Regions from separate parts of the Arthrobacter sp. zg-Y179 genome, predicted to be linked through region 1. Evidence: predicted binding sites of a transcription regulator. Region 1 holds the regulator's gene; the other holds the start of a gene.
What was found. Region 1 encodes HrcA, which represses chaperone genes, less so after heat shock. Its sites were predicted from a motif close to TTNGCACTCGNNNNNNNCGAGTGCNAA; they were not measured.

Region 1 (9,441 bases):
AAAACAACCGTGTTGCGGTCAATCGCATCCACGTAGTTCTTCTGGTTCAGGGTCTTGGGCCGAATGGTCTTGCCCCGGGTGGAGAGGATGTTCTGCGTAAGGACATCGGCCGGGCGGTGCGTGCTCTGGTCCTTGAGCATGCTGATCAACTGCTCGAGAACCTGCGGTGTGACCCGGGTCTGGTGACGGGCCAGTACACGGACTTCATTGACCAGGCGTACGGTCTGCTCCACCTCCGCGGCGGGGCCGGACACGGACAGTTCGTTGCCGCGCACCATCAGGCTTACCTCGGGATTTGCCGTCTCAATGATCCTGAGCGCCTCATCGTTGGCACCCAGCGACTGGACCATGTGTTCCGTGGAGTCAAAGACTATTGTCTGGTTGTCCAGCCGAACGGTGCCGATTTCCATTGAAGATTCGGTCATATAGACGGCCCTTTCAGGCCTTTCATCGCCCCTTATAGAGTCTGGTTTTAAAAGTTCATCGAACTTTTTACGGTGGTGACGGTTGGTTCAGGTATCCGTCCCACGAAAGCAAACGCCCTGATGCGGGCGATTATTTCCCCTGAGCCCGGGTGCGGCCTCTGCGCGCCGCGCACCGCACGCTACCTAAATCTTACTTGATGCACCCCCCGGCGCACGGAACAGCATCCGGTTTTATCTCGGCCCCGCAACGGTGATGTCTCAATCGTGTTTCAGTCCGGGCGCAGGCCCGTCCACAGCGCGGGCGGGCCCCAAAGCATGTGCAAAGGTTGAAGACGTACGTTTTCGAGTTACCCCTTAGGAGGATGGATGGACGCCGGATCCAACAACGCAACGTCCTGTCTCCGAGGGCTTAGCCAGCGGTATTTCCTGGCCGGTTCGCTGGTGGCCGCGGCTGCACTGGGGCTGGGTGGATGCGGCGTTGTAGCCGAGAATCCCACCATCACGATGCCCTCGTCCTTCGACGCCGGCGAGGCCCCCGCCGCTGCTCCCATGACCGTCTCCCCGCCGGCGGAAGCGAGTTCCGTCGGAACCCTCATGCCGGTGTACTGGCTGGGACGAAACGACTCGACGGTCAGTCTCTACCGTGAGTTCCTTCACTCGGACAACACCGGTGATCCCATCGGTGAGGCAGTTCAGGCCATGACGGCGGACAAGCCGCTGGACCAGGACTACTTCACTCCCTGGCACGCGGCGGACAGTGTCACCGCCTCCATTTCCAGCAAGAACGTTATTACCGTGGACATCTCCTCGGATGCGTTCAAGGGCTCCCTTGACTCAGGCATGGCCCACCGTGCAGTGCAGCAGCTGGTCTACACCGCCACGGCGGCAGCCGCCAACGCGGATTTGACCACCGTGGGACAGGAAAGCAGCGTGGCGATCCTGGTGGACGGCAAGGAGGGGTACCGCGCGTTCGGCCATGTCCCCCTGGAGGAGCCCCTGAACAGGGACCCCGCACTGGTGGCACCGATCTGGGTGATTGATCCGCAGGAATCGGAGATCCGCGGCACGGATGTCGAGGTCAGCGGAACTGCGGTGGCGCAGACGACTGAACTGCATTGGCGGGCCGAACCCATAGTGGACGGCAGGCCGTCATCCGGGGCTGCGGCTTCCGGCAGCGTGGAACTGGACAAGGCGCCCGGCAAGACCGGCGAATTCAGCTTCACTGCTTCCCTCGCCCCGGGTGAATACAGCCTTCGGGTCTACTACACCGGGCAGGAGACCGCCGGGGATTCCAAGCGCATTACGGTCTCTGCTTCCCCGCAGGATCCGGGGCACTAGCCGGGCGGGCTTCCTCTACCAGCGGCCGAGCAGTTGATGCAGCACGGCCAGCGCCGCCGGCCCCGCCGTGGAGGAACGCAGCACGTGCGGTCCCAGCCGGACTGCGACGGCCCCGACGCCGCGCAGCGCTTCCAACTCGGCGGGACTGATGCCGCCTTCCGGACCTACGACTACCGCAATGGATGCGGAGGCGTCGTCCGGACCGCGCCTGCCGAGGTCCCGCACCGCATCCGCCAGCGGTACATCGGCCTCCTCATGGAGCACGAGGACAAGGTCAAGTTCCGCCAGCCGGGCCGGCAGGGCACGGCTGTCCAGGGCGGGCTCCACCGCAGGGATGCGGGAACGGCGGGACTGCTTGGCCGCGGCCAAGGTGAGGGCCTGCCACTTGGCCTGTCCCTTGGCCGCTTTCTCGGCCCGCCACCGGACAATGCTGCGGTCGGATTGCCACGGGATGACGGTGTCCACTCCCAGCTCCGTCGCGGCTTCCACTGCCTGCTCGTCCCGGTCCCCCTTGGCCAGTGCCTGCACCAGGAGGAACCGTTCGGGGGCAACCGGTTCGTCGAGAACGTCTGCCACCCGCAGTTCCAGAAGGGACGCACCGGTTTCCGTCACCGTGCCGGTGAGCCGGCGTCCGGCGCCGTCGACCACGTCCACGCTTTCACCGGCTTCGAGGCGCTTCACCGACACCGCGTGCCGCGCCTCCGGCCCCTCTAGGCGGAAGATGTCTCCGGGCCCGGCCGCCGCCACCTGCGCCGGGTCACCGAAGAAAATCGGGTTGGTCATCTCAGAGGTTGCCCAGACGGTCCCGCAGCTTGGCGAAGACGCCGTTGCCGGAGCTGTTCAGCTTTCCTTCGCTGTATTCCTCACCGCGCAGCTTGGCGAGCCGGCGGAGCAGTTCCTCCTGCTCGGAGTCCAGCTTCTGCGGGGTTTCCACGTGCAGGTGCACCCGGAGATCGCCGCGGCCGTGGCCACGCAGGTGCGTGACGCCCAGGTCATTGAGGACGGACACCTCGCCGGACTGGGTGCCGGGCTTCACGGTGATTTCACGTTCGCCGTCGAAGGTCTCCAGTGCAACCGTGGTTCCCAGCGCTGCGGCCGTCATGGGGATGGTGAGTGTTGCGTGCAGATCATCGCCGTCGCGGAGGAACGTCGGGTCATTGTTGACCCGGATCTCCACGTAGAGATCGCCGGCGGGGCCGCCGGCCATCCCGGCTTCGCCCTGTCCGCCGAGCTGGATCCGGGTACCGGTGGCGACGCCGGCGGGGATCTTGATGGTCAGGGTGCGCCGGTTGCGGACGCGGCCTTCTCCCGAGCACTCGTGGCAGGGGTCCGGGATAACGGTGCCGAAGCCGTTGCAGGTACCGCAGGGCGCCGAGGTCATGACCTGTCCCAGGATGGATCGGACGGCCCGCTGGACCTGACCGGTGCCGTGGCAGATGTCGCAGGTGCGCGGGGAGGTTCCGGGCTGGCAGCAGGAGCCGTCACAGGTGGGGCAGACGACTGCAGTGTCGACGTCGATCTTCTTGTTGGTGCCGAAGACAGCGTCCTTGAGGTCGATCCGGACGTTGATCAGGGCATCCTGTCCGCGTCGGCTGCGTGAGGCCGGTCCGCGTCCACCGCCCGGGGCGCCGCCGCCGAAGAAGGTGTCGAAAATGTCCTGGAAGCCGAAGCCCTGGGCACCGAAGCCGCCGCCGCCGAAGCCGTTGTCGTTGCCGTTCTCGTTGCCCGTGGTGTCGTAGATCCGCCGTTTTTCCGGGTCGGAAAGAACCTCGTAGGCGTGCGATACGGCTTTGAATTCGTCCGAGGCACCCGGAGCGTTGTTGACGTCCGGGTGCAGCTTGCGGGCTAGCTTCCGGTACGCCTTCTTGATTTCTTCACCGGTGGCGTCTCGTCCGACACCCAGAACCTGGTAGTGATCGCTCACTCGTGCACATCGCTTTCCTGTATTGCGTGCCTTCAAACTTTGAAGGCGGAGGTTGGGTTCCCGCCGGTTCCCCGGCGGGCGGGTCCGTCACTGCTGGGGACCGCGTTAGTTGTTCAGTATTCGGGACAGATACCTGGCCACCGCACGCACGGCCGCCATGGTGGTGGGATAGTCCATCCGTGTGGGGCCGAGAATGCCGACCTTCGCGGTGGCGTCGGGACCGTATCCCGTAGCCACCACCGATGCTTCCGACAATCCGCCGTGCGGATTCTCCCGTCCGATCCGGACGGCAACGCCGCGGGCATCCTGTTCCATCTCGGACAGCAGCCGGAGCATCACCACTTGTTCCTCAAGCGCTTCGAGCACGGGACCGATAGTCAGCGGGAAGTCTACAGTGGAGCGGGCCAGGTTGGCTGTCCCTGCCATCACCATGCGGTCCTCGCGGTTGATGCCCGCCAGCTGCTCCAGGCAGTGGCCCAGGGAGTTGCCGACGCGCCTGCGTTCGGCCGGCACGGTGGCTAGGGCATTGGCCAGCTGGCTGGTGATGCTGCTCAGCGGCGTGCCTGCCAACGCGGCCAGGAAGTGCTGGCGCAGGTCCATCAGGTCCGGCTCCGTCACCGGCTGCGGAACGGTAATGACCCGCTGCTCTACCCGGCCCGTGGTCGAGATGAGCACCACCAGCACCTGTGCCGGTGCCAGCAGGACAAATTCAATGTGCCGGACCTTGGCATTGCCCAGATGCGGGTACTGCACCACGGCCACCTGGTTGGTCAGCTGGGACAACAGCCTGACGGTACGGTCCATCACATCGTCGAGGTCATCGGCCTCCTCCAGCAGCGACTGGATGGCGCGGCGTTCGGGAGCCGAGAGCGGCTTGACGTCGGAAATCCGGTCAACGAACAGGCGGTAGCCCTTGTCAGTGGGGATGCGCCCGGCGGAAGTATGCGGGGCGGTGATCAGTCCCTCTTCCTCAAGGGCGGCCATGTCATTGCGGATAGTCGCCGAGGAAACGCCCAGGTGGTGGCGTTCCACGAGTGCCTTGGATCCCACGGGCTCGCGCGAATGGACGTAGTCCTCAACAATGGCGCGGAGGACCTCGAGTCGGCGTGGTTCACTCATGGTTTTCCCTCCCTGTTGATCGGCGGTTTGATCGGCGTTTTGACCTGCGTGGCGATCTGCGTCGTGATCTGCGGTGTGATCTTTGGGCAGAGCGCCGGACGTTTAGCACTCACAGTGTTCAAGTGCCAAGTCTAGTACGGATCGGCAGCGTTGCTAGCATTGAGGAACCCGTGGCCTGCTGCGGATTCCGCCCGATCAGAACCGTAAGTGAGGCAACTTCCGTGTCCAGCTTTTCCTGGGGTCCGCAGGACATCACCGCGCCGGCCCGGACCGTCCTGCGCAAAGTCGGCGCCGAAACCGGCCTGGTCCTTGAGGACGTGGCCTCGGGCTGGGTCGGCGCGGTGGTACGCGTGGAGAAATCCGGCGGACTGCACCTGATGGTGCTCGAAGACCGGCGCGGAAAAAAGAAATCCTTCGAACTCGGCTTCGGCTTCCTGCTCGAGGGCGAGCCGGTGGAAGTTGTGCCCGCGGCTGCTGCTTCAGCCAAGGCAGGTCCGGCCCGCACGGCATCCGGCTCCGTGCGCGTAGCCAACCAGCGCGCCCGCACCGCCCGCGCCAGCCGTATCTGGGTGGAAGGCAAGCACGACGCCGAACTGGTGGAAAAGGTCTGGGGCCATGACCTGCGGGTGGAGGGAATCGTCGTCGAGCCCCTCCACGGCGTCGATGACCTGTACTCCGCGGTTCGGGAGTTTGCCCCGGGCCCGGGACGCCGGCTGGGCATCCTGGTGGATCACCTGGTTCCGGGCTCCAAGGAATCGCGCATCGCCGCCGAGGCGATGACCTCCCCCGGCGCGCCGGGCAATGTCCTGATTGTCGGGCATCCGTACGTGGATGTCTGGCAGGCCATCAAGCCGTCCGTGATCGGACGTACCGCCTGGCCGGTGGTCCCCCGTCACCTGGACTGGAAAACCGGCATCCTGCAGGGACTGGGCTGGCCGCACCGGGACCACACCGACGTCGCAATGGGCTGGAAAAAGCTGCTGGGGCAGGTGAACAGCTATGCGGACCTGGAACCGTCACTGCTCGGACGGGTGGAGGAAGTCATCGATTTCCTGACCGTTCCCGGGTGAGACGCGCATCGCACTGCCTGCCTCCTTTCCTTTAGGAAGTGCGCGAACCAGTACCCTTGAGGAATACGTAGTAGCGGACCGACCCTGTGTCACCATGAGCCAAAAGGAATAAACGCCGTGTCCAACACACGCCAGAACCACCGCCCCCGACCTGAAGAACACGGCGGAGCGCAGCGTCCCGTCTACCAGGGCGCCCCGGCCAATGCACTGCCGCTGACCGCGTCCGAGGACCGGCAGTGGGCAACTCTGGCGCACTTCGGGGGCATCCTCGCTTTTGTTCCGTCGCTGATCATTTACCTGGTGTTCCGCGACCGCGGTCCGTTCACTGCACAGGAGTCCAAGGAAGCCCTGAACTTCACGCTCCCGCCCAGCATTGCTGCCCTGACGGTCTGGGCACTGTCCTTCATTCCCGAGATCGGCGGCTTCTTCGCCGTGCTCAATGCCATGATCTGGGTCTACGTTGCCGTGTCCTCGGTGATTGCAGGCATTGAGTGCAACCGCGGCCGGCCGTACCGCTACCCGCTCAACCTGCGCCGCATCCAGTAACGCCGCAGGAAGCAGCGCCGCATCCAGTAGCGGTGCAGGGCAGGTCCGCCGCCGGCACCGCCTCGGAACTCAGTCCGGCAGCAGCCGCCGGACCACCGCGTCCGCCAGCAGCCGTCCCGCGGGGGTGAGGATCACCTTTCCGGTCAGCGCAGCCCGCGGATCCACGAGTCCGTCCGCCATAAGCCCCGCCACGGCAAGCCTGCCGGGCTCACGCAGCCGGTCCAGGGCCAGGCCTTCGGCGAGACGGGTCCGCAGCATAACGTCTTCCACGTACCGGGTATCGGCGTCCAGGGTCTCCCGCCCGACGGCGGGCGACTCCCCCGCGGCGATCCGCTGGGCATAGGCGGTGGGATGCTTGGCATTCCACCAGCGGACGCCGCCGGCATGTGAATGGGCTCCCGGGCCGACGCCCCACCAGTCATCACTGCGCCAGTAGGCCAGGTTGTGGCGGCACTGGTCCTCGGGGGTGCGCGCCCAGTTGCTGACCTCGTACCAGTTCAGCCCGGCGGCGGTCATCATTTCATCCGCCAGCACGTACTTGTCGGCATGGTCGTCGTCGTCGATGGGCGGTACCTCGCCGCGCCGCATCCGGGCGGCAAGCTTGGTCCCTTCCTCGATGATGAGCGCGTAGGCGGAGATATGGTCCGGCTCGTAGCTCAGCGCCTCTTCGAGCGAGTGCTTCCAGTCGGCCATGGACTCGCCGGGGGTTCCGTAGATGAGGTCAACGCTCACGTGCAGGCCGGCGTCGCGCGCCCACTGAACCGCCTGCGGGACCCGCGACGGCGTATGCGTGCGGTCCAGCACTGCCAGCACGTGCGGCACGGCGGACTGCATACCGAAGGAAACCCGGGTGAAGCCGGCGTCGGCAAGCAGCTGCAGGGACTGCGGCGTGACGGAGTCCGGGTTCGCTTCGGTGGTGACTTCGGCGCCGGGAGCCAGGCCCCACTGGTCGACGGCGGTGCGGAGAATCAGCGCGAGGTCCTCCGCCGGGAGCAGCGTGGGCGTGCCGCCACCGAAGAAAACAGTGCCCATCCGGCGTTCCGGCAGTCCCGAACGCCGCAGGGCGTCCGCGGCGAAGACCACCTCGCGGGCCGCCGTTCCGCCGTAGGCTGCCTGCGACGCACCGCCGCCCAGCTCGGTGGCCGTATACGTGTTGAAATCGCAGTAGCCGCAGCGGACGGAGCAGAACGGAATGTGGACGTAGAGTCCGAAGTTCCGCTCCGCTGCTCCGTCCGCGGCCTGTGCGGGGAGGAGACCGTCGGCAGGGGCCGGGTCTCCGAGGGGCAGTGCACTGGGTGTCACTTCTTGGATTTGTCCTTGGACTCGTCGGAGGAAAGCGCAGCCACGAAGGCTTCCTGGGGAACTTCCACGCGGCCCACCATCTTCATGCGCTTCTTGCCTTCCTTCTGCTTTTCCAGCAGCTTGCGCTTACGGCTGATGTCGCCGCCGTAGCACTTGGCAAGCACGTCCTTGCGGATGGCGCGGATGGATTCGCGGGCGATGATGCGGGAACCGATGGCTGCCTGGATGGGCACCTCGAACTGCTGCCGCGGGATCAGCTCACGCAGCTTGCCGGTCATCATGACGCCGTAGGCGTAAGCCTTGTCCTTATGCGTGATGGAGCTGAAAGCGTCAACCTGCTCGCCCTGGAGCAGGATGTCCACCTTGACCAGGTCGGCGACCTGGTCGCCGTCGGCCTTCCAGTCCAGGGAGGCGTAGCCGCGCGTCTTGGACTTGAGGATGTCAAAGAAATCGAAAACGATCTCTGCCAGCGGCAGGCGGTACCGGATTTCCACCCGGTCCTCGGAGAGGTAGTCCATGCCGCCCAGGACACCGCGGCGGGCCTGGCACAGCTCCATGATGGCGCCGACAAATTCGTTCGGCGCCAGGATCGTGGCGGAGACCATCGGCTCGCGGACCTCTTTGATCTTGCCTTCGGGGTACTCGCTGGGGTTGGTCACAGTGACCACCTTTTTGTCCTCGAGCGTCACTTCGTACTCCACGTTGGGTGCGGTGGAGATCAGGTCGAGGTTATATTCGCGCTCGAGCCGTTCACGGGTGATTTCCAGGTGCAGGAGGCCCAGGAAGCCCACCCGGAAGCCGAAGCCCAGAGCCGCGGACGTCTCCGGTTCGTACACCAGCGCGGCGTCGTTAAGCATCAGTTTTTCCAGCGCCTCGCGCAGCACCGGGTAATCGGCACCGTCGATGGGGTACAGCCCGGAGAACACCATGGGTTTGGGGTCGGCGTAGCCTTCGAGTGACTTCTCGGCCGGCTTGGCGAGGTTGGTGACGGTGTCACCGACCTTGGACAGGCGTACATCCTTCACACCGGTGATGAGGTACCCCACCTCTCCGACGCCCAGGCCCTTGGACGGGGTGGGCTCGGGAGAGCTGACGCCGATTTCGAGGAGTTCATGGCTGGCCCGGGTGGACATCATCTGGATGCGTTCGCGCGGGGACAGCGACCCGTCGATCACGCGGACATAGGTGACGACGCCGCGGTAGGTGTCATACACGGAGTCGAAGATCATGGCTCGGGCGGGAGCATTGGGGTCGCCCACCGGTGCCGGAATCTCGCGGACAATCTGGTCCAGCAGGGCTTCAACGCCAACACCGGTCTTGCCGGAGACCCTCAGTACGTCCGCCGGATCGCCGCCGATCAGCTTCGCCAGTTCCTCGGCGTACTTCTCCGGCTGCGCCGCCGGGAGGTCGATCTTATTCAGGACCGGAATGATGGTCAGGTCGTTTTCCATCGCCAGGTAAAGGTTCGCCAGCGTCTGCGCCTCGATACCCTGGGCGGCGTCCACCAGCAGCACTGCTCCTTCGCAGGCGGCCAGGGAACGGGAAACCTCGTAGGTAAAGTCCACGTGGCCCGGGGTGTCGATCATGTTCAGGGCGTAGGACTGCCCGTCCAGCTCCCACGGCATGCGCACGGCCTGGGACTTGATGGTGATGCCGCGCTCACGCTCGATATCCATCCGGTCCAGGTACTGGGCCTTCATGTTCCGGTGCTCAACGA
Region 2 (22,530 bases), on a different contig from region 1:
GACCAGGTCTCCCGTGGTGCCGTCCACAAGGGCCAGCTCCCACTCGACTCCCAATGTTGACTGGGCCGACTTGGCGAACTCGATTTCCAAACTGTCTCCTGCTTTATGCGCTACCACTGAAGTACTCGGACCCGCATCTTTGCGTTGAGAACCGTACCAATCCTATAGCCGCGCAGCGCCTGCTCCGGGCCTCGGCCCCGAACACGCCGGGAAATCGAAGCCGGCGGGCGGTGCAGACATAATGGGGGAATGCCGATCCTGAACAAAGACATGACCCTGTGCATTTCCCTGGCCGCGCGGCCGAGCAACATCGGCACGCGCTTCCACAACTACCTGTATGACCAGCTGGGCCTGAACTACGTCTACAAGGCGTTCGCCCCCGCGGACCTGGCGCAGGCCATTGCCGGGGTGCGCGGACTGCCGATCCGCGGCTGCGCCGTGTCCATGCCGTACAAAGAAGATGTGATTGCGCTCGTGGACCGGATGGATCCGTCCGCGAAGGCCATCGAATCGGTGAACACGATAGTCAACGACGACGGCGTGCTCACCGCCTACAACACCGACTACCTGGCCATCGCCCGGCTGCTGCGGGACCACCGGGTTCCGGCCGCGCACTCGGTGCTGCTGCGCGGATCCGGCGGCATGGCCAAGGCAGTGGCCGCAGCCCTGCGGGACGCGGGGTTCTCCGACGTCACGGTGATTGCCCGCAACGAGGCCACCGGCCGTGCACTTGCCGACCTTTACGACTTCGCCTGGCAGCCGGAGCCCGGCACGTCCACGGCGGACCTGCTCATCAATGTCACCCCGCTGGGCATGTCCGGGCAGGACGAGGACGTGCAGTCCTTCGGCGACGACGCCGTGGCCGCCGCCCGGGTGGTGTTCGACGTCGTCGCGCTGCCCGCGGAAACCCCGCTGATCGCTGCCGCCCGTGCCGCCGGGAAACCGGTGATCACCGGGGCGGAAGTCATCGCCATCCAGGCCGAGGAACAGTTCGTGCTCTACACGGGGGTGCGCCCGACGCCGGAGCAGGTGCGCGAAGCCAGCGAGTTCTCCCGCTCCTGACCCCGCTTCGCAGAACGGCGCCCGCACCGCCTACGCGGCCGGAACCGGTTCCACCACCAGGGCCACGCGGTCCTCGCCGATCCGGGTGAGGACCAGCGTGGCTTTCTTTTCCCCCCTGTTTCCCCCCTTCCCGGAGCCGGTGAGCAGGGCCTTGCGCAGCTCCTCCGGCGTCACCGACATTCCCCGCTTCTTGATGTCCAGCACGCCGATCCGGTTTTCCCGGACCCACGCCTTCAACGCCTTCACGTTGTACGGGCGGACTTCCAGGATGCGGTAGGCCCGGGCAAACGGCGTATCGCGCAGTTCCGGGGCGCAGATGTAGGCAATATGCGGATCCAGGAGATGCCCGTCCAGGGTGGCTGCGACGTCGGCCACCAGTCCGGCCCGGATCACCGCGCCGTCGGGCTCGTACAGGTAGCCCTCGGCGGGGCCGGTTCCCACGTCCTGGGCGCCGGCGTCGTAGTCCACCGGGGAGGTCAGCTCGGCTGCGCCGCCGGAACCGATCACCAGGGCGGCGCGCCGGACGCCCTCGCGCCGCAGCGCGTTGAACCACAGGGTCGCCTCGGTGACGTCACCGTCCACGGACACCCACTGCGCCTCGCAGCCGGCAGGCACTGCTTCGTGCGGGATGCCCGGGCCCATCTTCACGCCGACGGGGAGGCCGGAATCCGCCAGGGACTCCACAAAGGACAGGGGAGGGGAGAAGGCCTCGGGATCGAAGATGCGGGTGGTACCCGACGTCGACGTGGTCCTGCGCGCCGGATCCAGCCACACGCCGTCGAACCCGGTCAGGTCGAATTCCTCGGCCCGGCCCTGCACCACCGTTGCTTCCGGCCAGGGCATGAGGTTGATGGTGGCTGCCGCAGCGGTGATCTCATCCAGTTCGACGGCGGTCACCTGCCGGTCCAGGGTGGCCAGGGCGAGGGAGTCGGCACCGATTCCGCAGCCGAGGTCCGCCACCTTCTCCAGTCCGGCGTCCTTAAAACGGCGGGCGTGCAGGGCGGCCACGTTCAGCCGGGTGGCCTGCTCCAGGCCGGGGGAGGTGAAGACCATGTGCTCGGCAAACGGGCCGAACTTGCCTCTGGCCTTCATCCGCAGCTTCGCCTGGGTCAGCACGGCGGCCACCAGCTCGGGGGAATGCCCGGCCTTGCGCAGATCCGTGTTCAGCTTCAGGGATTCGGATTCGAGATAGGGGGGAAGCGAGTTGAGCAGCTGCCATCCCTCGGGGGTCAGAACATGGGCAAGGGAAGTATCAGGCATGCCCTCCAGCCTAGTTGTTCTGCCTGCAGGCGCGTTAGCTGTAGGTTGGGCGGCATGACGAAGATCGCCGCCGAGCCGCTGGCTGCACTGCGTGCCCGGACCAGCTACAAATGGCAGACCTATCCGGCGGACGTGCTGCCGCTGTTCGTAGCGGAAATGGATTACCCGCTGGCGGAACCGGTGCAGCAGGCCATCATCGACCGGGTGCTGGCCTCGGACACCGGGTATATCGCCGGGCCTGCGCCGATGGCGCAGGCCTTTGCGGGGTTTGCCGCACGGACCTGGGCCTGGGCGGTGGATCCGGATGACGTGCGGAGCACCACGGATGTGAGCGTGGCGATTGTGGAATGCCTGCGGCAGGCAGTACCCGCGGACGGCAGCGTGGTCATCACTCCGCCGGTCTATCCGCCGTTCTTTGAGCTGCCGCTGGAAGCGGGCTCCTCGGTGGTGGAGGTGCCGCTCCTGTTGAACGGCGAGGGCTGGGAACTGGACCTGGCCGGGCTGGAGCGGGCCTTTGCCCGCGGCGCCGACGCCCTGCTGCTGTGCAATCCGCACAATCCGCTGGGGCTGGTCCACTCGGCCGAGACCCTGCGGGCGCTCGCCGACCTCTCAGCGAAGTACGGCGTGGCCGTGATCAGCGACGAGATCCACGCCCCCTTGACCTACGCGCCCGGCGAGTTCACCCCGTACCTCACCGTCTCGGAGAATGCGCGGGAATACGGCCTTTGCGTCACCGCCGCCAGCAAGGCCTGGAATATTGCCGGTACCAAGTGTGCAGTGATGATCGGCCAAAGCGACCGGACCCGGTTGATGCTGGCGTCCATGCCTGAGGAAGTGTCCGCACGGACCAGCATCCTCGGGCTGCACGCCACGGCAGCGGCCTATAACGACGGCGGTCCTTGGCTTGCCGGAGTCATGGAGTCCCTGGCTGCGAACCGGCACCTGTTGGCAGAGCTTCTGGCGGAGAGGCTGCCCGGCGTGGGGTACCGCCCGCCGTCGGCCGGCTACCTCGCCTGGCTGGATTTCCGCGCCCTTGGATGGGGCGGCGATCCCGCGGCGGTGGCCCTGGAACGGGGACGGGTGGCGCTGGAGCCGGGGCCGCGGTTCGGGCACCAGGGCGCCGGATTTGTCCGGCTGAACTTCGCCTGCTCACCGGAGGTGCTGACCGAGGCCGTGGGGCGGCTCGCCGCAGTGGCCGGTCAGGCGGGCCGGCGGAATACATTAGGCTGACCCGCGCACGTGTGCCTCACTGGAGTTACGACAAATTGAATGAGTGCTGAATAGATGAACGCCAATACTCTCGTGGCACTAATCCTGATTCCGATGGGAATCATTCTTATGCTTTGCGGTCTCCTCGTTTACAACGGCAGGTTCCGCCACTATCGGACCGGTCTCAACATTGTGATGTCCGGGGAGCCGGCGCTTGCCACAACGTACCTTGGCGCGGCTTTTATCCTGATGCCGCTTACACGGTTCGGCATGGACGGCGGCCTAAACGCGCTGGTGACCATGTTCCTGATCCTTCTGATGCTCATCGCTGGAATATTGGGGGTCCTGGGCAGTTTCTGGATGCCGCCGTTCCTGCAGCCGCAGTGGATCCGAGATGAAAAGAGAGCCGCACGGCGTCGGCGCATGGAAGAAGCGGCGAGGCAGGCCAGCGGAGGCGGTAGGTAACCGGCGGAGGCTAGGCAGCCGGGGCGAGGACGCTTAACTGGCGGGGTGCAAACGATTCCTGGACCAGCCCGCCGGTCAGCACGGGCAGGCGCCCGGTTTCCGAACTGTGCGACAGTGCCGCCAGCGCCCCGTCGGTTGCGGACGCTTTCTGAAGGTCCAAAACCACGAACAGGCCGGGAAGGGCAGCGTTGGCACGTCGGGCCAGCACGTAGAGGACCCTGCAGTTCTGCTCGGTGACCCGCCCATGCACCTCAAGGCATGCCTGACGCGCGTCCAGATCAAGCCGGACAGCTACGCGCAGTTTGGACTCCATCGCAGGTCCTTCCCAAGAGACCGGTATGTGGGTCTCCCAACGTAGGAGAACCCTCCGGCAGGGCGCAACGGGACCGGACCATATTGGCTGTGTCCCGGGCGCAGTTTGGTCCGCGCTTCTTTTCCGGCGGAACCCCGGCCGTCCATGGGTAGTTCTCCCCATGGGCGCAATGTTTCATTTCTTGTACCTTAGGGTGCAGAAGTCTTCAGCATTACGGGATAACGGGGGAGTGGGGATTATGCCGTTGAGCGGCTACGACGTGAATCCGGAGGGGTGTGCCCGGGTTCTTGCGCAGGTGGAAAACGATCCGGGGCGCCCGGCGGCACTGACAGCTTTGCAGAACGCAGTGGCGGACGCCCAGACGGCCTGCGGACCCGGAGGCACGGGCGCCGTGGTCCAGGCGTTGGGGGAGCTGTGGCAGAACACCCTCGCACTGCAGGCCGAGGCAGCAGAAACCCGGATCGGCAACGCCGTGGCGGGTGTCCGCGAGGCTGTGTCCATCATCGCGGAAGCAGATGCGTCAATGGCGGACGCCGCCAGGGCAAGCCTTGCCGAAGCACAGTCCGGTATTTTCCAGGCCCCTGAGCTGAAGGGCGGGAACTGATGTCGATCGATACCTCCGGACTCTTCGGATGGGCGTCTCCGGAAGCCATTGAAGGCGCCGCGCCGGCCCTCGGCAAGGGAGGCACGTCCTACCTGCAGAGCGTCGAAGACGCTGCGGACACCTGGCAGCAGCTGAACGCGCATTACGAGGGCGACGGCGCGGCCGAGATCGTGGACGTCTTCAGGACGGTCACACCGCACGCGGAGCTGCTGGAGCAGACCGCCAAAGAAGCAGGCGATACGTTGCTGGCCTTCGCGTCGGACATCCGCTGGCTCCAAATCCGCAGGGATCAGTTGATGCTGCGGGTGGAAGCGGCCAATTCCCGTGCCGAGCAGGAAGCAACCCAATGCCTGGCGCCCGCTGACCCTCTCGCCCCGCCGCCGCCGGTCGACCTGCTGCTGCCAGCCCAGGTGGCGGCCCTCGCGAACGATTATCGGGCACTTGAGGAGAAAACAGCGGCAAAACTGCTCACTGTCGTCCTCGGGGATGATCCGTTCGTCAATGAGGTCACTAGTAAATGGGGCACCGCCGTGACCGGATTTGTGGGTGCCGCCGCCAAGCTCGCGACCTCACGCCAGACCGTCGTAAAAGTTCCCACAGCCAAGCCTGTCTACGTCCGCTACGGGACGTCCGCCGAGCGGATCCGGCACATGGCACGAGGACGGTGGGTCAGTGACGGGATATGGAAGCTCACCTCAGTGAATACGTTCGAGCCCAGGCCCCTACCCAGCAAGCTGCTGTACAACACCTGGGACCACTACAAGAACAGGGTGGATAAGGGCGGGTCCAAATGGGCTACCACCCCGGGTAAGTTCTCAGAGCTGACCAACACCGCAAAGGGCTTCAAAATAGGCGGCGGTGCACTGACTCTCGTGACGGCCGGTTTGACCGTCAAGGACGAGCGGCAGGATGCCTATAACGAACTCCTGCAGGAAAATCCCGGCATGGACCCTGACGAACTGAACAAGCGCGCGGACGCCATGGGTGCCGTAAAAGGCGGCACCAAGGTCGGAATCGACCTGGCCGCGGCAGGGGCCGGCGCAATGATCGGGACAGCAGTAGGCGGACCGGTGGGAACCGTGGCGGGCGCCGCTATCGGCATCGGGATCTCGGTTGTCACTTCGGTGGAGTTTGATTTCCTGGGCGGCAAATCAGCTAAGGATGCCCTGGCAGACCTGGCCATGACCGGGGTGGATGATTTCATGGAGACGGACCTCATGAAATCAGACGCAGGCAAGGCTGCACGCAAGGCAGCGGAAAATGTCGCGGAAGCTGCAGGGGATTGCTGGAATAAGCTTTTCGGCAAATAACCGGTAGTTTGTGATCGGAGCCACTCCGGCGAATCCGTACGGCAGACCCATGTGGCAGGGTGCCGCGCCGCAAGACAGGGGAACGCAATGGAAACTGAAACGAATTATTGGGCACTCCTTGCCATGATTTTTCCATTGGGTCTCCTCCTTTTCATCGGCGGAATCCTGCTCTACCGGAAAAAGTTTGTGGGCTTGATTGTCCTTGACGGCTTTTTCCCGGGAAAGCCGTCCCTCGCATGCACCTATCTGGGGGCATGGCTGATGCTCCTGTCAGCCCTGCACTTTGTGCCGGACAACGAAGCGGTTTCGGTTCCCTATACCCTCGTTATGTTTGCCTGCCAGGGTATCGGCATGCTCGGCTGGCTCTGGATGCCGAAGTTTCTGCAACCGGAGTGGATGAAGGAAGTGGACCGGCTCATGGCCCGCGGCGAGGACCGGTTCACCAGAGAGTTCCTGAACGGGGAAGGGAAATCATGAGTATGGCCACCGAGGGATTCAGCTATGAGCTGCTCGATTCTTTTGCGTTGCCGCGCCCGGACGGCTGGGAGCGGATCGAGGCTCCGGGAGGCATGCTGGCTGTTGCACATCCACCTGTCCCGGCGGGAACCTTCCGGCCGAATATGGTTCTGAGGTGGGCACCCGCCGGGCGGGCGTCGGTTGCCCGGTACGCGACGGCGGCTCTCGCCTCAACCCTGGAACAGTTTGAGGATGTGCGGATCGTTTCCCATGATCTCTGGGCGTCCACGGCAGACGGCACGTCTGTCACGGGCCGCCGCCAGCGGTTTGTCCATCAGGTAGGCCCGCATCCCGTCTGCGTGGACCGCTGGATCTGGATGGCCGGCGGATACGCACTCGAGGCAACTGCCAGCTACACCGTTGACCAGCACATCGGAATGAAGCTGCTGTTCGAGCAGATGGTCGCCGATATCAGAATCGACGGCTCAGTGCCGGAAGCCGTCCCCTACAGCGGACAACAGCCTGAACTGGACCGCATCGCCCCGCAGGAACCCCGGCGCGACGAGTTCGCCTCCCGTTGGCTGGGAGCCGGCGTCGAGGACCTGGCCGGGATCGCCGGTGCGCAGCCGTACCGCGAAACCGGGGATGTATTTTCCATTGCCTCCCTCGAGCTGCTCGACACCCTCGCGGACAGGACCCGGCTGGGCCGGTTCCAGCGGAAGGATGCCGCCGCGCTGCAGCTGCAGTCGGCCGGACTGCTCACCGCTGACGGCACGCTGACCTCCGCCGGTGAGCTGTTCCTGACACCCACCCGGGGAAATGACGCAGCGTTCCTGGTCGAAGCCTCGGGTGCGTCCGGGGGATCCGTGATGCAGGCGTGGATCGGAGGCGGCCTTGCGAAAGTCACCACGGCGCCGTCGCTGTTTTCTGCATCCCTTCCGTCCGATGCGGAGCTGGGTTCCGACGAACTGTTCGTTCGCCTCACGCAGGCCAATGCCGTACCGAAGCTGATAGCGGATTGGGTGGGTCTGTCTCCGGCCTGGAGCATCCCGCACCAGGCACTGATCCTGCCGAAGAAGCATTATCTGGACCGGCTTGAGGACGCCCGGACCATCGCGCCCAAGGACCTGGACGAAGCCGGGACCCGGATGTGGCAGCAGCCGTGGACGCAGTGGGAGGTGCTGGAGGAGCGTACCGGAGCATGGTTCGGCTGGGTGAACGCCGGACCTGCCGGCCAGTATCGGCTGACGCCGGGTCCGGGGGAAAACGTCCGACTGGAGCCTACGCCTTCGGACGTGGTCTGGGACGTGCTGGTCCGGTTCATCCATGCCTCGGTGGAGGGGATTCCCCTGATCCTGCCGGAGCTGCCGGACTTCAGCACCAGCGGCTAGGCGAAATAGACGCCGATCCGGTTTCCGTCGATCTCCTCGATCCGGATATCGATTTCGTAGATATCCTTCAACACGTCCGGCTGCATGATGGCCGACGGCGGTCCCTGGTGGATCAGCCGGCCGTCGCACATGGCAATGATGTCGTCGGAGTAGCAGGACGCGAAGTTGATGTCGTGGATGACCAGCACCACGGTCTTCCCGAAGTCGTCCGTGAGCCGGCGCAGCAGCCGCATCATTTCCACCGAGTGCTTCATGTCCAGGTTGTTCAGCGGCTCATCCAGCAGCAGGTAGTCCGTGTCCTGTGCCAGCACCATGGCGATGAACGCCCGCTGGCGCTGCCCGCCGGAGAGCTCGTCCACAAACCGGTCCGCCAGCGCCGTGAGGTCCAGGTAGGCCATTGCCTGCTCAATGTGGACCTTGTCCTCGGGCCCCGGCCGGCCGCCGTTGTGCGGGTAGCGGCCGAAGCCCACCAGGTCCCGAACGGTCAGCCGGACGGTGAGCTGGTTGTCCTGGCGCAGGATCGCCATCTTCCGGGCCAGGTCCCGGCCGGGGGTGGAAACGACGTCGAGCCCGTCCACCGCAACCGTGCCGGAATCCATGGGCAGCAGCCGGCTGATCATGGAGAGCAGCGTGGACTTGCCCGCGCCGTTGGGCCCGATGATCGAGGTGATGCCGCCCTCCTTGATCTCGCAGCTCACCCCGTCCACGACGACGGCGGAGGAATAGCGCTTGGTGACGCCGTTGACGGAGATCATGAAGAGGAGCCTTTCACGCGGTGCAGGGGGAGGGTCATTTCACGTTTCCCCTCAGAAGCAGGATGAGGAACACGATGCCGCCCACGAACTCGATGACGATGCTCAGCGCAGTGTCGAAGTCGAAGATCCGCTCCAGCACCAGCTGGCCGCCCACCAGGGCAATGATTCCCAGCAGGACGGCAATCGGCAGCACCGAGGCATGCCGGAACTTGGCGCAGAGCTGGTAGGCCAGGGACGCAATGAGGAGCCCGAAGAAGGTCACCGGTCCGACAAGGGCCGTGGACACCGCAACGAGCACCGAGCAGATGATCAGCGTGGCGGTCACTGCGCGCTTGTGGTCCACCCCCAGGTTGACCGCGGTTTCGCGGCCCAGGGCCAGGACGTCGAAGGAGTGGCGCATCCGCCAGGCGACGGCGCTGACCAGCGCGACGGCGGCGGCGGAGTAGCCCAGCAGGGCGGCGTCGACATTGTTGAAGCTGGCGAAGAACAGGTCCTGCAGGATGATGAACTCGCTCGGGTCGATCAGCCGCTGCAGCAGCGAGGAGAAGCCGCGGAACATGGTGCCGAAGACAATTCCCACCAGCAGCATCAGATGCAGGGATTTCCCGCCGCCGGTGAACAGCCAGCGGTAGAGCAGGAACGAGAACCCGACCATCAGCAGCACTTCGAGGCAGAAGCGGATCGGGGCGCCAAGCGACAGCAGGGCACCGCCGCCCAGGGCAAACACCAGGACCGTCTGGATCAGCACATAGAGGGCATCGAAGCCCATGATCGACGGCGTGAGGATCCGGTTGGCGGTGACCGTCTGGAACAGGACGGTGGAGACCCCGACGGCGTACGCCACCAGGATCATGGAGCCCACCTTCACAGCCCGTCGCGGCAGGGCATAGCCCAGGTTTCCGCGCAGCTCGATGGTCATGAACACCGCAACCAGTGCTGCGGCGACCAGGCCGAGGGTGATGATCCAGAACCCGGCGGAAACGGTCCGGACGGGACGCCGGCGGTGCTCCGTAAGTGCTGCAGGCAGTGCGCTGGTGGATGTCTCAGGCATGGGAACCGCGCTTGCGTAGGAGGAGATACAGGAAAATGACGCTGCCCACGGCGGAGACCACTACTCCCACCGGGATTTCATACGGGTAGCGGATGGTGCGTCCGATGATGTCGCAGAGCAGGACGAAGCCCGCTCCGAAGACGGCGACCCAGGGCACGGCCCGGCGGACGTTGTCACCGATCAGCAGGGACACCAGGTTGGGCACAATCAGCCCCAGGAACGGGATGGAGCCGACGCTGACCACCACCACGGCGCTGATGAGCGAGACGATCACCAGCCCGAGCGCCATGACCCGGTTGTAGTTCAGGCCGAGGTTGGTGGTGAAGTCCTGCCCCATGCCGGCGACCGTGAAACGGTCCGCGGCAAGGTAGCCGATCAGGGTAAGCGCACCGACAATCCAGAGCAGTTCGTAGCGGCCGCGCAGGACGCCGGAGAAGTCGCCGATCATCCAGCTGTTCAGCGTCTGGAGGAGGTCGGTGCGGTAGGCGAAGAAAGTGGTGACGGCGGAAATCACGCCGCCGAGCATGATGCCCACAAGGGGCACGATCAGTGTGTTGCGCAGCGGGATCCGGCGCAGGATAAGCAGGAAGAGTGCAGTTCCTGCAGCGGCGAAGACCGAAGCCGTGGACATCTTCAGGAACATGGAGGCGCCCGGCAGCAGCACGGTCACGGCCAGGATCCCCAGCTGGGCCGATTCCACCGTGCCGACGGTGGAGGGTTCCACGAACTTGTTCCGTGCCATCAGCTGCATGATCAGGCCGGCCACGCTCAGCGCCATGCCCGCCAGGACAATACTCAGCGTGCGGGGGAGCTGGCTGACCCAGAACAGCATGTGCGTGGTGGGATCCCCGGACAGCAGCGAGGCGAGTGAAAGGTCGCCGACGCCGACAAAAAGGCTCACGGCCGCCAGCAGAACGACAACGCAGACCCCTAGGACCAGTGCTGCGGGTGAACGCAGAAAGCGCCGCCGTTCAGAAGGAGCGGCGGCGGACGCGGGGGCCGGTTTCTCAGCCGGCACGGCGGGGGCAGTCATATATCGGTATCCAGTTCCGCCGTGGCCCGGCACGGGCGGTGCCGGGCCACGGAGCGCAGAGGTGCGGCTAGAGAGCGTCGTGGACGGTATTAACCATGGTGTCCACGTTGTTCAGGCCGTATCCGACCAGGTACCAGCTGGCGGAATCCAGCATGGTGATGTTTCCGTTCTGTGCAGCCTTGGTGCTCTTGACCAGCTCGTTGTCGAGCACGGCGGAGGCGGCTTCGCCGGAGGTGCCGACGGCTACGTCGCGGTCAATAACGAACAGGTGGTCCGGATTGGTGTCCGCGATGTAGTTGAAGGAAACGGATTCGCCGTGCTTGCCCTCGCCCGTAACTTCGGCGGCCGGTGCCAGGCCCAGGACGTCGTGGATGATGCCGAAGCGGGAGCCTGCGCCGTAGGCGGTCATTTCCCCGCCGCTGGTCATAACGATCAGGCCGTTGCCGGCGTCGGCGGCCAGTTCCTTGGTGTCCTCGACCTTGCCTTCAAGGGCACCCAGCTTCTCTTCAACCAGGTCTTCCTTCTCGAAGATCGTGCCGAGGGTCTGGGTGTTTTCCTTGAAGGAGTTCCAGGAATCGGCGTTGTCGACGCTGAGGTCGATGGTGGGGGCAATCTTGCTCAATTCCTCGTAGGAATCGGCAACCCGGCCGGAAATGATGATCAGGTCCGGAGCGCCGGCGTTGATCGCTTCGAAGTCGGGCTCCTTCATGCTGCCGATCTTGGTGATCTCTTCGGCGCCGTACTGGGAGAGGCTGTCCGGGAAGTTGGCGGCCGGCACGCCGTCGACATCGATGTCGAGGGCATCCATGGTGTCGAGGGCACCGAGGTCGAAGGTGTAGACGGTCTCCGGGTTCACCGGAACTTCGGTGCTTCCCTGGGCGTGCTCAACCGTCACGGTTGAGGGCTGTGCGGACTCGACGTCGGCTTCTGCTGCTTCAGTGGAGCAGGCGCTGAGGGCGAGGAGGGACACAAGGGCGGTTCCGGCCAGCAGGCGGGATTTCGTGATCATGGGGGCTCCGGTGAGACTCGATGTGCCTATCGGGGGATTAGGACACAGAAATGTTTTCTAATGGTGCGCGCAGATGAAAACTATCCCGGTTAGGACAACCTAAGCAAATCCCTTCTTCATCTGCTTGCCCGCCAATACGGGGGAGAGGGGCCCAGATGAGGTACGCGCTGGCACTCGCCTTGACCGAGTGCTAACCGTTGCATAAAGTCTGAGTTAGCACTCCGAACGTGAGGGTGCTAACTCCCGAAGGGAAAGCGCGAACCGGCACCGCGACGACGGCCAGCGCCAGACCAACGGCCCCATTCCGTTAGAAACTACGCAAAGGAGAGCCCGAGTGTCGGTCTCTATTAAGCCCCTTGAGGATCGTATTGTTGTCCGCCCCCTCGAAGCCGAGCAGACCACTGCTTCCGGCCTCGTTATCCCGGACACTGCAAAGGAAAAGCCCCAGGAGGGTGAAGTAGTTGCAGTTGGACCCGGCCGCGTTGATGACAACGGCAACCGCATCCCGGTTGACGTTGCCGAAGGCGACGTAGTCATTTACTCCAAGTACGGCGGCACCGAAGTCAAGCACGGCGGCCAGGAATACCTGGTGCTGTCCGCCCGCGACGTGCTGGCCGTCGTCGTAAAGTAGTTCCCCTGGAAAACCCCGGCCACGATTCTGGCCGGGGTTTTCTGATGTAGGTGCAGATGTAGTTGTCGGAAAGGACACACACATGGCAAAGCAGTTGGAGTTCAATGACTCCGCCCGTCGCTCGCTGGAAGCCGGCGTCGATAAGCTCGCCAATACGGTCAAGGTGACCCTCGGCCCGCGCGGCCGCAACGTCGTCCTGGCCAAGACCTGGGGCGCTCCCACCATCACCAACGACGGCGTTACGATCGCCCGTGAAGTTGAGCTGGAAGACCCGTACGAGAACCTCGGCGCACAGCTGGCCAAGGAAGTAGCCACCAAGACCAACGATGTTGCCGGCGACGGCACCACCACGGCCACCGTGCTGGCACAGGCCCTGGTCAAGGAAGGCCTGCGCAACGTTGCCGCCGGTGCTGCCCCCGGGCAGCTCAAGCGCGGCATTGAGGTGTCCGTTGACGCCGTTGCCAAGCGCCTGCTGGAGAACGCCAAGGAAGTTGAAGGCAACCAGGTTGCGCACGTTGCAGCCATCTCCGCGCAGAGCACCGAGATCGGCGAACTGCTGGCCCAGGCCTTCGACACCGTCGGCAAGGACGGCGTGATCACGATCGAGGAGTCCTCCTCGACGCAGACCGAACTGGCTATCACCGAGGGCATGCAGTTCGACAAGGGCTACCTTTCGCCGTACTTCGTGACCGACCCGGAGCGCCAGGAAGCCGTCCTCGAAGACGCGCTGATCCTGATCAACTCCGGCAAGATCTCCTCCGTCGCCGAGTTCCTGCCGCTGCTGGAAAAGGCTCTGCAGACCTCCAAGCCGCTGTTCATCATTGCCGAAGACGTAGACGGGGAAGCCCTGTCCACCCTGGTGGTCAACAAGATCCGCGGCACCCTGAACGTCGTCGCCGTCAAGGCCCCGGGCTTCGGTGACCGCCGCAAGGCCATGATGCAGGACATCGCGACCCTCACCGGCGCCCAGGTGGTCAGCCCCGACCTCGGCCTGAAGCTGGACCAGGTTGGCCTTGAGGTGCTGGGCTCCGCCCGCCGCATCACGGTCACCAAGGACAACACCACGATTGTTGACGGCACCGGCTCCGAAGCCGACGTCGCCGACCGCGTGGCACAGATCCGTGCCGAGATCGAGCGCACCGATTCGGACTGGGACCGCGAGAAGCTGCAGGAACGCCTCGCCAAGCTGTCCGGCGGCATCGGCGTCATCCGCGTCGGCGCAGCCACCGAGGTGGAGCTGAAGGAGAAGAAGCACCGCATCGAAGATGCTGTTTCCTCCACCCGTGCCGCACTCGAAGAAGGCATTGTGGCCGGCGGCGGTTCCGCACTGGTCCACGCTGCACGCGCACTGGACACTGATCCGGAGGTGACGAAGCTGCAGGGCGACGCCGCCACCGCCGTCGGCCTGGTCCGCCGTGCACTGGCACAGCCGCTGCGCTGGATCGCCGAGAACGCCGGTTCCGAAGGCATGGTCGTCGTTGCCAAGGTCGGTGAGCTGGAAGTCAACAACGGCTTCAACGCCGCCACCGGCGAGTACGAAGACCTCATTGCCGCCGGCATCATCGACCCGGTCAAGGTCACCCGCTCGGCCCTGCGCAACGCCGCCTCGATCGCTTCGCTGGTGCTCACCACCGAAGCCCTCGTGGTGGAGAAGCCGGCCGAAGAGGACAACGACCACGGTCACCAGCACTAATCAGCCCTGATCCGCGCCCCGCGTGCGGAAATCGGCCTCGGCCCCGCCCCCGGAACCCGTTTCCGGGAGCGGGGCCTTTGCTATTGGCCGTGGCATCCCTCACAGGCGGTATATACCTTCGGGGAGGAATAGGGGCGGGACCGCTTTCGTTTTACGATAGGTACAGGCTAAATCGGGCCTTTTCCTTCCTCTCATCCCCGAAAGAGGCGCAGCTTTGAGTCAGCAGTACCCAGAACACGATCCGTTCGGCTTCGTCGGCCTGACCTACGACGACGTCCTCCTGCTGCCCGGCCCGACGGATGTCATTCCCTCTGAAGCCGACACCAGCTCCCGCCTGTCCAAGCGAATCATCGTGCAGACGCCGCTGCTCTCGGCCGCGATGGACACCGTGACCGAATCCCGCATGGCCATCGCCATGGCCCGGCAGGGCGGCCTGGGCGTGATCCACCGGAACCTTTCCATCGCGGACCAGGCCGAGCACGTTGACCGGGTCAAGCGCAGCGAATCGGGCATGATCACCAACCCGGTGACGATTTCCCCCGACGCCACCCTGCAGGAACTCGACGACCTCTGCGCGCATTTCCGCGTTTCGGGCCTGCCGGTGGTGGATGCCGAAAACACCCTGCTGGGTATTGTCACCAACCGCGACACCCGCTTCATTCCGCGTGCCGACTACCCGAGCCGCAAGGTCGAAGAGGTCATGACCCGCATGCCGCTCATCACCGGCCGGGTGGGCATCAGCGCCGCGGAAACCATGGAACTGCTGGGCAAGAACCGGATCGAGAAGCTCCCACTGGTGGACGACGCCGGCAAGCTGCAGGGCCTCATCACCGTCAAGGACTTCGACAAGGCCGAGCAGTACCCGCTGGCCACCAAGGATGACGAAGGCCGCCTGCGCGTCGGTGCTGCCATCGGCTTCTTCGGCGACGGCTACGAGCGCGCCATGTCCATGGTCGAGGCCGGCGTCGACATCCTCGTGGTGGACACCGCCAACGGGCACAGTGCAGGCGTGCTGGAAATGATTGCCCGCCTCAAGAAGGACCCGGCAGCAGCGCACGTGGACATCATCGGCGGCCAGGCAGCCACGCGCGAAGGCGCCCAGGCCCTGATCGACGCCGGCGCCGACGCCATCAAGGTAGGCGTGGGGCCGGGTTCTATCTGCACCACCCGCGTAGTCGCAGGTGTGGGCGTCCCGCAGATCACCGCCATCTACGAAGCCTCCAAGGCAGCCATCCCGGCGGGCGTCCCGCTGATCGCCGACGGCGGCCTGCAGTACTCGGGCGACATCGGCAAGGCCATCGTGGCCGGGGCCGACACCGTAATGCTTGGCGGCCTGCTGGCAGGCTCCGCGGAGAGCCCGGGTGACCTGGTCTTCGTGAACGGCAAGCAGTTCAAGTCCTACCGCGGCATGGGTTCGCTCGGGGCCATGCAGTCCCGGGGCAAGAACACGTCCTACTCCAAGGACCGGTACTTCCAGGCCGACGTCCCCAGCGACGAGAAGCTGATTCCGGAAGGCATTGAAGGCCAGGTGCCCTACCGCGGACCGCTTTCCGCCGTGGCGCACCAGCTGGTCGGCGGTCTGCGCCAGACCATGTTCTACACGGGTGCACGCACCATTGAAGAGCTGAAGGCCAAGGGCAAGTTCGTCCGGATCACCCCGGCCGGGCTGAAGGAATCCCACCCGCACGACATCATGATGACGGCCGAAGCGCCGAACTACGGACGCCGCTAACCCGGCTTACCTGCCGAAGGGCAGCCCCTGCGTACGCGCTGGAGCTGCCCTTCGGGGTTTAAGTGCCAGGATCTGCCCCGGATACCGGGAGCTTTCGGGCCGACGCCGCGCACTGGGATAACCTAGGGAACGTGAGTAACGAGATAGAAATTGGCCGTGGCAAGCATGGGCGCAGAGCCTACTCCCTGGATGACGTAGCGATTGTGCCCTCGCGGCGCACCCGTGACCCCCAGGATGTGTCCATCAACTGGCAGATCGATGCCTACCAGTTCGAGATGCCGGTCATCGGCGCCCCGATGGACTCGGTGATGTCTCCGGCATCAGCCATTGCCCTGGGCAGGCTCGGCGGACTCGGCGTGTTGAACCTCGAGGGTCTGTGGACCCGGTACGAGAATCCGGAACCGCTGCTGGACGAAATCGCCGCCCTCAGCAACGACAATTTCAATCCTGCAACCACCCGCCGCCTGCAGGAAATCTACAACGCACCGATCCAGGCCGAACTGATCAGCTCCCGCCTGGCCGAAATGCGCGACGCCGGCGTGACGGTTGCCGGTTCGCTCACTCCGCAGCGCACCCAGGAGTTCTACAAGACCGTCCTCGCCGCCGGCGTCGACGTCTTCGTCATCCGCGGCACGACCGTTTCGGCCGAGCACGTGTCCAAGACCGTGGAACCGCTGAACCTGAAGCAGTTCATCTACGAACTCGATGTTCCGGTGATCGTCGGCGGAGCCGCCGGCTACACCCCGGCCCTGCACCTGATGCGCACCGGCGCGGCCGGCGTCCTCGTCGGGTTCGGCGGCGGCGCGACCACCACCACCCGGCGCGCGCTTGGCATCCACGCCCCCATGGCCACGGCCATCTCCGACATCGCCGAGGCCCGCCGCGACTACATGGACGAGTCCGGCGGACGGTACGTGCACGTAATCGCCGACGGCGGCATGGGTACCAGCGGCGACATCATCAAGGCCTTCGCCATGGGCGCCGACGCCGTGATGCTCGGTTCCGCGCTGGCCCGTGCCGAAGAGGCACCCGGCCAGGGCTGGCACTGGGGGCAGGAAGCACACCACAGCGAACTGCCGCGCGGCGACAGGGTCCGGCTGGACACCGTGGGACCGCTGAAGGAGGTCCTTTGGGGGCCGTCCCACCACGCCAACGGCACCTCCAACCTCATGGGTGCGCTGCGCCGGGCAATGGCTACCACCGGTTACTCGGACCTGAAGGCGTTCCAGCGCATCGAAGTGCTGGTGTCGCCCTACCAGTACAACCTGTAAATACCGGCGCCCAGCCCCTAGAGTGGACGCAGCTACGTCAGGACCCTAGAGAGGAACCTGGACCATGACTGCAGACGCCCTGAGCCCCGAGTACCGCACAGATGCCATGGACAAGCTCCGGGCAACCACCGCGCCCGGCAACGAGCTGGACATCCTGATTGTCGGCGGCGGCGTAGTCGGGGCGGGCGCGGCGCTGGACGCGGTGACGCGCGGCTTGAAAGTAGGCATGGTGGAGGCCCGGGACTGGGCGTCGGGAACGTCGTCGCGTTCCTCCAAGCTCATCCACGGCGGCCTGCGCTACCTGGAGATGCTCGATTTCGCGCTGGTCCAGGAGGCACTGAAGGAACGCGGGCTGCTGCTGCAGCGGATTGCTCCGCACCTGGTGAAGCCCGTGGCGTTCCTGTATCCGCTGACGAAGCGGTTCATCGAGCGGCCGTACGTGGGCGCCGGCATTTTCCTGTACGACACCATGGGCATGACCTCGGGAAACTCCCGCGGGGTGCCCAGGCAGAAGCACCTGACCCGGAGCCAGACACTGCGGATGGCCCCGAGCCTGAAGGACGACGCCATGGTGGGTGCCATCAGGTACTACGACGGCCAGGTGGATGACGCCCGGTACGTGGCCAACATGGTCCGCACAGCAGCACATTACGGTGCCGCAGTGGTGAACCGGCTCGCCGTCGTCGACTTCCTGCGCGAGGGCGAACGCGTGGTCGGGGCCCGCGTCCGCGAACAGGAAACCGGCAACGAGTTCGACATCGCCGCAAGCCAGGTGGTCAATGCCACGGGCGTCTGGACGGATGAAACCCAGGCCATGGTGACGGACCGCGGGCAGCTGAAGGTCCGCGCCTCCAAGGGCGTCCACCTCGTGGTTCCCAAGGACCGGATCCAGTCCACGGTCGGCATGATCCTGCGGACGGAAAAATCCGTACTCTTCGTGATCCCGTGGGGGCGGCACTGGATCATCGGCACCACCGACACGGACTGGAATCTGGACAAGGCCCACCCGGCGGCCACCTCGGCAGACATCGACTACATCCTCGAGCATGTGAACCTGGTGCTGAAGACGCCGCTGACCCGCGAGGACGTTGAAGGTGTGTACGCGGGACTGCGGCCGCTGCTCGCCGGGGAAAACGACTCCACTGCCAAACTCTCGCGTGAACACGTGGTGGCCCACCCGGTGCCGGGACTCGTGGTGGTTGCGGGCGGCAAATGGACCACTTACCGGGTGATGGCCAAGGACGCCGTGGATGAGGCGGCCCGGGCACTGGATGAAAAGGTTCCAGAGAGCTGCACCTCGACCATCCCCCTTCTGGGTGCCGTGGGCTACAAGGCGGCGTGGAACCGCCGGCACCGCACCGCGGACGAGTACGGGGTACACGTGGTGCGGGTGGAGCATCTGCTCAACCGGTACGGCTCCATGAGTGACGACCTGCTCGAGATCATCAAGGCGGACCCGTCCCTGGCGGAACCGCTGCCCGGCGCCGACGACTACCTGCGCGCGGAAGTTGTGTACGCCACCACGCACGAAGGCGCCCGGCACGTCGAGGATGTCCTGGCCCGGCGGACCCGCATCTCCATTGAAACCTTTGACCGGGGCGTCTCGGCCGCGCCGGTGGTGGCCGAACTGATGGCGCCGCTGCTGGGCTGGGACCTCGAACGCGTGGAAAGCGAAGTTGCCCACTACCTTGCACGGGTCGACGCCGAACGCCGCAGCCAGGAACAACCGGATGACAAGAGTGCCGACGCCGCCCGCCTGGCGGCCGAGGACATAGCACCGCGCATCTAGCGCGGCACCACGGACCAACGGAAATGCAGAAAAGCCCATTGAACGAACACCTGGCACCGGACGCTGAACACCCCTTGGAACCACCCCGGAATGAAGAACTCACCCTTAACGAAGCCGGGGCGGTGCTGACCGAACCCGGGCTGGTGATCCTCGGCATGGAGGCGGCAGACAGATACGACGCCGCCGCCCAGCTGGCCGAGCGGTTGTACCGTTCCGGCCGGATCAGCAATCTCGAGGGGTTCCTCGAACAGGTCAGCGCCAGGGAGCACCAAATGGCCACCGGCCTGCCGGGCGGGATCGGCGTCCCGCATGCCCGCAGCCACTACGTACGGAAAACCTCCATCGCAGTGGGCATCACCCGCTACGGCCACAGCGTGGATTTCGGAGCAGCCGACGGGCCGGCGACGGTGGTCCTGCTCATTGCGACGCCGGCGGCCTCCTTCTCCCAGCACCTGGAGGTCCTCGCCACCCTGGCCCGGTCCCTGTTCCGGCCCTCCTTCCGGGATTCCCTGCGCCGGGCCAATGACGCAGAGGTGATTGCCGAGCTGATCAATTCCTCCCTGGTCTTTTTTGACCACTGAGTTTGAACGCTGAGTTTGAACACTGAGTTTGACCGCTGAAGCGGCCGCACACCGGCATTGGGTGTTCTACAGCTTGACGAAGTACCGTTAACGAGTGCTCAAAACTGCCCTGCAGCCGCGTTGGATCGCCGGCCTGCTTTTTGCCCTGGTCATCTCGACGGTCTTTGTGCTGTTGAGCCAATGGCAGTTTTCCAGTGCCGAATCGGAGGAGTCCGGCGAGCCCCGCGCCACCGAGGACGTCCGGCCGCTGACCGAGGCCTTCACCCCGGGTAAGCCGATGTATGAAACCGAAGCGGACCAGATGGTTTCCTTCACGGGGTCCTTCGACCCGGAGAAGTCCGTCCTCGTTCAGGAGCGGCTCCAGGACGGCGAGATGGGCTACTGGGCGGTTACCGCCTTCAACGTCGACGGCGCACCCTCGGGCGAATTCATCCCGGTGGTCCGCGGCTGGGTCTCCGACCCGGAAGACGTCACGGAGCCGCCGGCCGGCGAGGCCGCCGTCGTCGGGCGCCTGCTGCCTTCCGAGGCCCCGCTGCCCGCGACGCCCGAGGACGGCCGGGTTACCGCGCTTTCCACCGCCGAACTGATCAACCTCTGGGACGCGCCCGCCTACTCGGCGTTCGTCACGGCTACGGAAATCACCGTCGACGGCGCCGCCGTCGACGCAGGCGGCATGGAAACCGTGGACGTGAGCGCCCAGCCGGAGGAAACCCCGGTCAACTGGCTCAACATTTTCTACGCACTGGAGTGGATCGTCTTCGCCGGCTTCTCCGTCTTCCTGTGGTGGCGCCTGGTTGCCGACGAGCACAACCGCAGCTTCGAGGACGACGAATATGAGGACGAGTACGACGACGACTCCGCCGAAGCAACCGAACCCGACAACGATCATCCCAGCAGCGAGGTAACCAAGTGAGCGAATCCGCAAGCACCGCCAAAGCCCCACGGAAAAAGAAGCGCCGGTTCGGCGGTACCCACGCCCAGATTCGTTCCGCCCTGAAGTTCTACAAGGTCTTTTCCTATGTGACCGGTGTACTGCTGCTCGCCCTCGTCGTGGAGATGATCGCCAAGTACGGCTTTGACACGGAGATCATCGTCGGCAGCGTCAACCTCTCCATCGGCGTGCTCATCCTGCACGGCTGGATGTACGTGGTCTACCTGCTCTCTGACTTCCGGCTGTGGCAGCTGATGCGCTGGCCGTTCTCCAAGTTCATCCTGATTGCGCTTGGCGGCGTTGTGCCGTTCCTCTCCTTTGTGGTCGAAGGACGGATCCACAAACAGGTGCTGGCAGAGCGGGAAGCGCTTCCTGACGCGGCAAGGGGATACTGGGGGAGAGGTCCGCCGGCGGCCCGCAGCCGGCGGACCCTGGCCCGGTGTGCATGGCCGGGGGCGGGCCGACTATCCTTGAAACGTGACTAATCCCGCGACAGATCCCATTGAAGAGCGGCCCGTCCTCGTTGTGGACTACGGAGCGCAGTACGCCCAGCTGATTGCCCGCCGGGTGCGCGAAGCCGATGTCTACTCCGAGGTGGTTCCCCACACCTACAGCACCGAGCAGCTCCTCGCGAAGAACCCAGCTGCCATTATTCTCTCCGGCGGACCCTCCAGCGTGTACGCCGAAGGCGCCCCCAAGGTTGATGCAGAGCTGTTCGAATCCGGTGTTCCGGTTTTCGGCATCTGCTACGGCTTCCAGGCGATGGCTGCCGCCATGGGCGGCAAGGTCGCCAAGACGGGGCTGCGCGAGTACGGTTCCACCGACGCACGCGTCATCGGCGGCGCCCGGTCCATTCTGGAAGGCACCCCGGACGAGCAGAACACCTGGATGAGCCACGGCGACAGCGTGCAGGAAGCACCAGAGGGCTTCGACGTCCTGGCCAGCACCGCCGGCGCACCCGTCGCTGCCTTCGCCAACGAGGCTAAAGGCCTTTACGGCGTGCAGTGGCACCCCGAGGTCAAGCATTCCGCGCACGGCCAGGCCGTCTTGGAGAACTTCCTCTTCAAGGGCGCCAAGCTCGAACGCAGCTGGACCACCGGCAACATTGTCGAAGAGCAGGTTGCACGCATCCGCGCCCAGGTAGGCAACGCCCGCGTGATCTGCGGCCTGTCCGGCGGCGTCGACTCCGCCGTAGCCGCTGCCCTGGTGCAGCGGGCCGTGGGGGACCAGCTGACCTGTGTCTTCGTTGACCACGGGCTCCTCCGCGAAGGCGAAGCAGAGCAGGTTGAACGCGATTTCGTGGCAGCCACCGGCGTCAACCTCTACGTCGCCAACGAGCAGGAACGCTTCCTGAGCGCCCTGGCCGGGGTCTCCGATCCCGAGACCAAGCGCAAGATCATCGGCCGCGAGTTCATCCGCGCCTTCGAAGAAGCCGAGCGGGCCATCATGGCCAAGGCCGAAGCCGAGGGTGAGCCGATCCGCTTCCTGGTGCAGGGCACCCTGTACCCGGACGTCGTCGAGTCCGGCGGCGGTGAAGGCGCAGCCAACATCAAGAGCCACCACAACGTGGGCGGCCTGCCGGAGGACATGAAGTTCGAACTGGTGGAACCCCTGCGGGCGCTCTTCAAGGACGAGGTCCGTGCGGTCGGCGCCGAGCTCGGCCTGCCGGCCGAGATCGTGGGCCGCCAGCCCTTCCCCGGCCCCGGGCTGGGCATCCGCATTGTCGGCGAGGTCACGCACGAGCGGCTGGAACTGCTGCGCCGCGCGGACGCCATCGCCCGCGCCGAACTGACCAGTGCAGGCCTCGACGACGAAGTGTGGCAGATGCCGGTAGTGCTCCTGGCCGATGTCCGCAGCGTCGGCGTCCAGGGCGACGGCCGTACCTACGGGCACCCCATCGTGCTGCGTCCGGTCTCGAGCGAAGACGCGATGACAGCTGATTGGTCACGGCTTCCGTACGATTTGCTGGCCCGGATTTCCAACC

Region 2: the regulator HrcA is predicted to act here: its motif matches at 12,086-12,112, upstream of groES (co-chaperone GroES).

What each region holds. Positions count from the first base shown of each region.
Region 1 is NZ_JAJJOB010000007.1:252,386-261,826, reverse strand. Features, by position in the region: gene LOC56_RS08435 (PhoH family protein) at 1-410, opposite strand, end outside; gene LOC56_RS08430 (GerMN domain-containing protein) at 792-1,763, shown strand; gene LOC56_RS08425 (16S rRNA (uracil(1498)-N(3))-methyltransferase) at 1,779-2,546, opposite strand; gene dnaJ (molecular chaperone DnaJ) at 2,548-3,687, opposite strand; gene hrcA (heat-inducible transcriptional repressor HrcA) at 3,793-4,806, opposite strand; gene LOC56_RS08410 (DUF3097 family protein) at 5,028-5,876, shown strand; gene LOC56_RS08405 (DUF4870 domain-containing protein) at 5,994-6,422, shown strand; gene hemW (radical SAM family heme chaperone HemW) at 6,492-7,724, opposite strand; gene lepA (translation elongation factor 4) at 7,721-9,441, opposite strand, start outside.
Region 2 is NZ_JAJJOB010000002.1:282,013-304,542, reverse strand. Features, by position in the region: gene LOC56_RS01760 (glutamate--cysteine ligase) at 1-90, opposite strand, end outside; gene LOC56_RS01755 (shikimate 5-dehydrogenase) at 250-1,062, shown strand; gene LOC56_RS01750 (class I SAM-dependent methyltransferase) at 1,093-2,322, opposite strand; gene LOC56_RS01745 (MalY/PatB family protein) at 2,377-3,552, shown strand; gene LOC56_RS01740 (hypothetical protein) at 3,607-3,996, shown strand; gene LOC56_RS01735 (hypothetical protein) at 4,007-4,309, opposite strand; gene LOC56_RS01730 (DUF6507 family protein) at 4,548-4,913, shown strand; gene LOC56_RS01725 (hypothetical protein) at 4,913-6,223, shown strand; gene LOC56_RS01720 (hypothetical protein) at 6,359-6,700, shown strand; gene LOC56_RS01715 (hypothetical protein) at 6,697-8,070, shown strand; gene LOC56_RS01710 (iron ABC transporter ATP-binding protein) at 8,067-8,825, opposite strand; gene LOC56_RS01705 (iron chelate uptake ABC transporter family permease subunit) at 8,860-9,876, opposite strand; gene LOC56_RS01700 (iron chelate uptake ABC transporter family permease subunit) at 9,869-10,777, opposite strand; gene LOC56_RS01695 (siderophore ABC transporter substrate-binding protein) at 10,977-11,918, opposite strand; gene groES (co-chaperone GroES) at 12,253-12,549, shown strand; gene groL (chaperonin GroEL) at 12,632-14,242, shown strand; gene guaB (IMP dehydrogenase) at 14,457-15,974, shown strand; gene LOC56_RS01675 (GuaB3 family IMP dehydrogenase-related protein) at 16,106-17,245, shown strand; gene LOC56_RS01670 (glycerol-3-phosphate dehydrogenase/oxidase) at 17,310-19,034, shown strand; gene LOC56_RS01665 (PTS sugar transporter subunit IIA) at 19,109-19,615, shown strand; gene LOC56_RS01660 (SURF1 family protein) at 19,710-20,528, shown strand; gene LOC56_RS01655 (DUF3817 domain-containing protein) at 20,525-21,031, shown strand; gene guaA (glutamine-hydrolyzing GMP synthase) at 21,024-22,530, shown strand, end outside.